Regions from separate parts of the Thioalkalivibrio sp. ALE12 genome, predicted to be linked through region 1. Evidence: riboswitches for the same ligand, from Rfam matches in the RefSeq annotation. Region 1 holds a riboswitch; the other holds the start of a gene.
What was found. Region 1 has a riboswitch for cobalamin ahead of F614_RS0102555 (porin). Riboswitches for the same ligand answer to the same signal wherever they lie in the genome.
Positions count from the first base shown of each region.

Region 2: another riboswitch for cobalamin. It lies ahead of bluB (5,6-dimethylbenzimidazole synthase); the one in region 1 lies ahead of F614_RS0102555 (porin).

Region 1 is NZ_KB905905.1:555,851-559,116, reverse strand. It holds gene F614_RS0102560 (cytochrome c) at 1-274, opposite strand, end outside; gene F614_RS0102555 (porin) at 295-1,425, opposite strand; cobalamin riboswitch at 1,536-1,758, opposite strand; gene F614_RS0102550 (cytochrome-c peroxidase) at 1,951-2,955, shown strand; gene F614_RS0102545 (DUF4399 domain-containing protein) at 3,031-3,266, opposite strand, start outside.
Region 2 is NZ_KB905905.1:264,659-267,924, reverse strand. It holds gene F614_RS0101270 (iron ABC transporter permease) at 1-555, opposite strand, end outside; gene F614_RS0101265 (cobalamin-binding protein) at 562-1,464, opposite strand; cobalamin riboswitch at 1,611-1,819, shown strand; gene bluB (5,6-dimethylbenzimidazole synthase) at 1,914-2,666, shown strand; gene cbiB (adenosylcobinamide-phosphate synthase CbiB) at 2,663-3,266, shown strand, end outside.

The DNA.
Region 1 (3,266 bases):
CGGGCAGGCGCTCGGCGAACGGTGCGTCGTAGCGCAGGATCTGCTCGATGCTGCGGTAGGTGGCTGAGGTGCCCTGCATGCTTTGCTGGCGGAAGCGCTGGAAGGCCTCGGTGGCGTCTACTGTGGCCGGGTTGTCCATCGTCTCGCTGTAGTCTTTGCCCCAGGGGCCGGGCATGGGGAGCGTCACCTCGTCGCCATGGGCGCCGGTGGCAGCAAGCAGGAACAGGACAAGGCCGGCGATCCGGAGGGCCGGTGTAAAGGGGGTTCGAGTCATGTCGGATCTCCTTTCCAGTGTCAGAAGCGGAATTGGTGCTGCAAGTGCAGCTCCCAGTCCGAAGTGCCGGCGTCGCGGTCCAGCCACATCAATTGGGTTTTTTGTCGCTGGCCGCGGTGGTACCAGTTGAGGCCGGCGCCCCGCTCGCGCTGCCAGCGCTCGTCGGTGCCGAGGTCGTCGCCGGCGTCGTGGCGCAGCACAGCGTGGCGCGCGGCAACCTCTAGCCCCTCCCAGGGCAGTGCCTGAGCCAGCTCGAGTTCGGCGCCCAAGTCGTGGTATGCGGGGCCGTGATCGGGCGATACGTCGCGGCGGAAGGCGGCGAATGAAATGGCGGTGCGGGCAAACTTGACGACGCTGTCGGCCGTTGCGGTGACCCAGTCGGCGCGTTGCTGATTTACCTGGTTCTCCCGCCCGCGAGTCCAGTCGCGCAGGTGATTGCGGTTCGCCGCCTGCAGGCCGACGCCGTGGGCCACTGTATGCTCGACCGGCTTGCCGACGGTCGTGTTGTCGCGTGGAAGGGTGCCTACCGGTGCCCAGGCCCCCCGAGCGCTGAACAGGTGGCCGGAGGTGGACGGTCGGTCATCCCGCTGGTCAAGGCGGCCGCGACCATCAAACACGCCGATGGCCCAGGCCCGGTCGTCGCCGTCGCCCCCCAGTAGGGTGACGCCGGTATCGCGTCCAGCCGGGACCTCGAACTGATTCCCCGCGATGCTCAATTCGGTGAACAGCCGGTTGGGGCCACCGATGTCCCGCGGCAGGCCGAAGGGCACGGTGAACTGGCCGGCGCGCAGGTCGAGGGACTCGGTCAGTGCGTATTGGAGCCAGACATCGCGCATCGAGAGCTCGCCGCTGCTGAAGTCGGGCTGCAGGCGAAAACTAAGATCGGGGTGGAAGAGGGTGCCCGTCGTGTCCAGCCAGGCACGGCGAAAGTCGAATTCGGTGGTGGTTCCCTCGTCGACCCGCTCGATGGCGTAGCGGCCCTGGATGAGCGGGTCCAGGGTGATGGCGAAGCCGTCGGCTTCGCTGCCGAACTCGAACTGTGCCTGGAGGGGGGAAGCCCCGCCACTGGCGATCAACAGGCCGAGAAGGGTCGGGGCCGGAGCCAGGAGTGGCGGCCGGCCGGGTCGTCGGGTCGGTTTGTTCAAGGTCATTCTCCCTGGGACGCACACCCCGTGCGCCGTGGATGGAACGACGCTGGGTGGGCCAGGGGAGGTCGGGGACTATAGACACAGCAAGCCCGACCCGACCGCTTGCCCGCCGCAGCGTCAGGTTTCCTCCTGGCCGGTCTCCGGACTCGTGAAGCGGGCGGGGGTGCCCGGGCGGATCGCCTTCCCACACCGAATTGCGGCGCAGTGGTTGTTGATCCGTTGTCTTCACCTACCGTTGCGGGGGCAGTGCCGGCATTGCGAACGGCAGTTCGCGCACCGGCTTCCCGATTATCCCCGGCGATGGAACGCCAGGGCACCTGGAGGCGGGGCGAAGGGTACTGGGGTGCAAACAGGCTGGCAAGAAGAGCGTTTGATGAGCGACCAACCGCAGTGATTGATCTGGATCAACGGGAGCGCTGATTTCGCTGGTCGATCGAATACCGGGTCGATAGGGTGGGATTCAGGTGATTTGGACCGAGTCTATATCGGTCTTCGCCGACACCGATCCAATTTCAGGGAGACTTTGCCATGATCCGAGGTTCTTATCTTCGCAGCGCCATCTTTTCGGCCTGCACCGCCCTGGCGCTGGGCGTGGCCGCGCCCGCCGTGGCGGATACTGATTACTCGCAGTATCGCGATGTGTTCGAGCCGCTGCCGGCGCTGCCGCCGATCCCGGCGGACAACTCGATGACCAAGGAGAAGATCGAGCTGGGCAAGATGCTGTTCTTCGAGCCGCGCATCTCCAGCTCCGGCGTGATCTCCTGCGCGACCTGCCACAACCCGGCGCTGGGCTGGGCGGACCGCATCCCGCGCGCGGTAGGCCATGACGGCCAGGTTGGCGAGCGCAATACCCCGACCGTGCTGAATTCCGGCTTCTTCACCGCGCAGTTCTGGGATGGCCGAGAGGACGACCTGGAGGGGCAGGCCCTGGGCCCGATCCAGGACGCGATCGAGATGGCGATGCCGCTGGAGGATGCGATCGCCCGCCTGGAGGAGTTCAATGAGTACCAGGAGAAATTCGAGGCCGCCTATCCCGACTATGACGGCGACAACGTGATCAATACCGACCACGTGGCCAAGGCGCTGGCGACGTTCCAGCGTACGCTGAACACCCCGAACTCGCCGCTGGATCGCTGGCTGGCCGGGGATGAGGGCGCGATGAGCGAGCAGCAGATGCGCGGGATGAAACTGTTCGCCGACAACGGCTGCGTGGCCTGTCACCGTGGGCCGGCGCTGACCGACAGCAACTTCCACCGTATCCAGGTGCCGGGTTCGGAGGACGAGGGCCGCTACCTGGTCACGGGTGAGGAGAGCGACCGGTTTGCGTTCAAGACCCCGACCCTGCGCAACGTGGCCCTGACCTACCCCTACATGAACAACGGGGAGACCGCCACGCTGGAAGAGGCGATCCGCATCATGGGCGAGGAAATGCTGGGGCAGGACTTCAGCGATGACGAGGTCGCGGATATCGAGGCCTTCATGCACGCGCTGACCGGCGACATGCCGCAGTTCGAGATTCCTGCGCTGCCGTAACCGGCCGCATCGGAATCGAATGCGCCAGCCCCCCTCCGGAAACGGAGGGGGGCTTTTTGATGGTGTGGTACAGATCTATTCCACGGTAATCGTGATCTTCTCGGAGACAACGGGCGGGTCGAAGCTGATGTGACGGTAGTCCATGAACAGCAGTTGCAGGGCGTATTCGCCGGGTTCCAGTTCCAGCTCGCCCTCGGTCTGCCCGCCGCCGAAATGGCGCTTGTGGTCGGAGAAGGGCAGCGAGGCGTCCAGGTCCACCTCGTCGAGCGGCTTGTTCACCAGCAGGTGGTGGTGGCCGGTGTTGTCCATCT
Region 2 (3,266 bases), 290 kb from region 1:
GGCATGGGACACATCGCCCATCAGCCAGTACAGCATGCCCGGAAGCTCGGCCGTCGGGCTGACTGCGAGCAGGAAACTGATCATGGCGCCCCAGCCCGCCGCGACCACCACGCCCGTCAGAAGCAGGCGCGTGGGGGTCCAGCTGCCGGTACCGTGCGCCAGGCCGAACACGATCACCGTGGACAGGAGGGCACCGGCGAACGCGGCCAGCGAGACGGAGAACATCGACAGGCCCGCGAGCATCGCCAGCAGGGCGCCGACGGAGGCGCCGCCGGAGAGGCCCAGCACGTAGGGATCGGCCAGCGGGTTGCGCAGCAGCACCTGCATCAGCGCGCCGGCCAGACCCAGCAACCCGCCTGCGGCAAAGGCCGCCAGGGCGCGCGGCAGGCGCAGCTCCAGCACCAGCGTGTCGTGCAGGCGGCTACCCTCGCCGAGCATCACCGCCAGCAGGTCGCCGGGCGCGATCGCGACACTGCCGAAGGCCAGCGCGATCAGCACCGCCAGCAGCGACGCCGGCAGCAGGACCGCGGCGGCAAGGAGGAAGGCGCGGGTCACGAGGGGTCAGTCCGCCCGGCGCAGGCGCGCCCGCTCGAGCTCCTCGCACATCAGGCGGGTGCCCTCGGCGATGCGCGGGGTATGGCGCTGCAGCAGGGACGGCGGGATGAAGAACAGGTTGTCGCGCTGGACCGCGGTCATGTCCTCCCATTGCGTCCAGGCGATGACCCAGTCGGGGCGATCCTCGCCCATGCCGCCGCCAATGATGACCTCCGGATCGGCCTCGATGACCGCCTCGCGATCCATGCGCGGGACCAGGCGATCCAGGTGGCCGAATACGTTTACCCCGCCGCACAGGCGGATCGCCTCGCTGATCAGGTGGTCGTCGTTCACCGTCATCAGGGGCTGTTCCCACACCTGATAGAACAGGCGTACCGGGTCGCGCTCGGCGTAGTCCTGGCGCAGGGTGTCGATCGCCTCCTCGAAGGCCTGCACGGCCGCGTCGCCCTGCGTCTCGGTGCCGGCGAGCTGTGCCATGCGGCGCATGCTGGCGGCCACGCCGTCGAAGCTGCGGGGCTCCGACACGTAGACGTGGAAGCCGAGCTCGCGCAGGTGTTCGATCTGGGATTGCGAGTTTCCGCTGCGCCAGGCAACGACCAGGTCCGGATCGAGCTGCACGACGCGCTCCATATCGATGCGGCTGTAGCCGCCCACCCGGGGAAGCATCTCCGCCTCCGGCGGGAAGTCGCTGTGCTGGGTCGCGCCCACCAGCTTGTCGCCGGCCCCGACGGCGAACAGGACCTCCGTGATATGCGGGGCGAGGCTGACGATACGCTCGGCGGGTTGTTCCAGCCGGATCTCGTGACCGTCATCGTCGGTCACCGAGACCGGGTCGGCCAGTGCCGGCGCCGTGCAAAGCAACGTCGCGACGAGCAGGGCGGAGGAGCGTCCGAGGGTCTTGAAATTCATAAAAATCCGGTGGTTGTGGCGCTGTTGCGAGGTCGAATGGAGGACGTCTGCGGTAGTGCGCGCAAGCCGCAAAAGCGTTTCATCATAGCAGCATGGGCAAGATGGTTTGGTGCCCAAATTGGTCGGGGGCGCGCCGAACGCGTATCATACGGCGGCTTGAATCAGGTGCCTGCAATGCGCAGGTGAAACGGGAAGCCGGTGCAAATCCGGCGCTGCCCCCGCAACGGTAAGTGAGCGGCGAACCACACCGCAGGCTTGGCCACTGTGCCCCCACGGGTCACGGGAAGGCGTCTGTGGCATCGGCAGCCGCCGACGCTCGCGAGCCCGGAGACCGGCCTGGTGATGACGCATCCTGCGATCGTGCGGCGGGCAACGATCGAGGGCACGGGCACCATCTGCGGTGCCCGTTCCTTCGTGGTTTCGCCGTGCCGTCGCCCCGACGGAAACGCATGACGAACCCAGACCCCAAACCGAAAGAAGGGCATCCGAACGCGTTCGCCTCGGCCGAGCGCGAGGCGGTTTATCGCGTGATCGGGGAACGCCGCGACATGCGCCATTTCCGCCCGGATCCGGTGGATGGCGCTACGCTGCGCCGGCTGCTGGAGGCCGCCCACCGCGCGCCCAGCGTCGGGTACATGCAGCCCTGGCGCTTCCTGCGGGTAACCGATCCGGCGCTGCGCGAGGCCCTGCATGCCCACGCCGCGGACGAGCAGGCCCGCACCGCCGAGGCCTGCGGGGAGCGCGCGGCGGAGGTGCACCGCCTGAAGCTGGAAGGGATCCGCGAGGCGGGGGAGTTGCTGGTCGTGGCCCTGACCGACGGCCGCGAACGCTATGTGCTGGGGCGCCGTACGCTACCGGAGATGGACCTGTGCTCGGCGGCCTGCGCGATTCAGAACCTGTGGCTGGCGGCCCGCGCGGAGGGGCTGGGCATGGGCTGGGTCTCGCTGTTCGATCCGGACTGGCTGGCGCGGCAGCTGGACATGCCGGAGGGCGGCTATCCGATCGCGGTGCTGTGCCTCGGCCATGTGGAGCGTTTCTACGACCGGCCAATGCTGGAGACCGCGGGCTGGGATCGTCGGCGGCCCCTGGAAGAACTGGTCTTTCAGGATCGCTGGGGCGTGCCCGGCGAGCTGGCAGCCGACCCGGATGCGGCAGGCGCCGGAAACGGGGCGGACGAACGGACCGGATCCGACAGCGCATGAGCGCCTTCCTGATCCTGATGGGCGCCCTGATCCTCGATCGCTTGTTCGGCGATCCGCGGCGATTCCACCCGCTGGCCGGGTTCGGTCGGCTGGCGGCCTGGGCCGAGTCCCGCTGGCATGCGCCCAGTCGCCTGCGCGGGGCGTTGCTGCTCGCGGCGTTGGTCCTGCCATGGGTGGCGCTGGCCGCTCTGGGGGCGTCGCTGGCCTGGGGCTGGTTGCTGTCGCTGGCGATCCTGACCCTGGCGATTGGCTGGCGCAGCCTGGACGAACACGCCGAGGTGGTCGCGCGGGCCCTGGAGACGGATGATTTGCACGGTGCCCGCACGGGCGTGGGGATGCTGGTCAGTCGGGACACGGAGGCCCTGGACGTGCGCGGGGTGAGCGGGGCGACCATCGAGTCGGTCCTGGAGAACGGCAACGATGCGCTGTTTGCCACGATCTTCTGGTTCCTGGTCGCCGGGGCACCAGGCGTGGTGGCCTACCGGCTGGTCAATACCCTGGATGCGATGTGGGGGTACCGTAACGAGCGGTATGCCACGTTCGGCTGGGCGGCCGCGCGGCTGGATGACGCCATGAACCTGATCCCGGCGCGTCTGACGG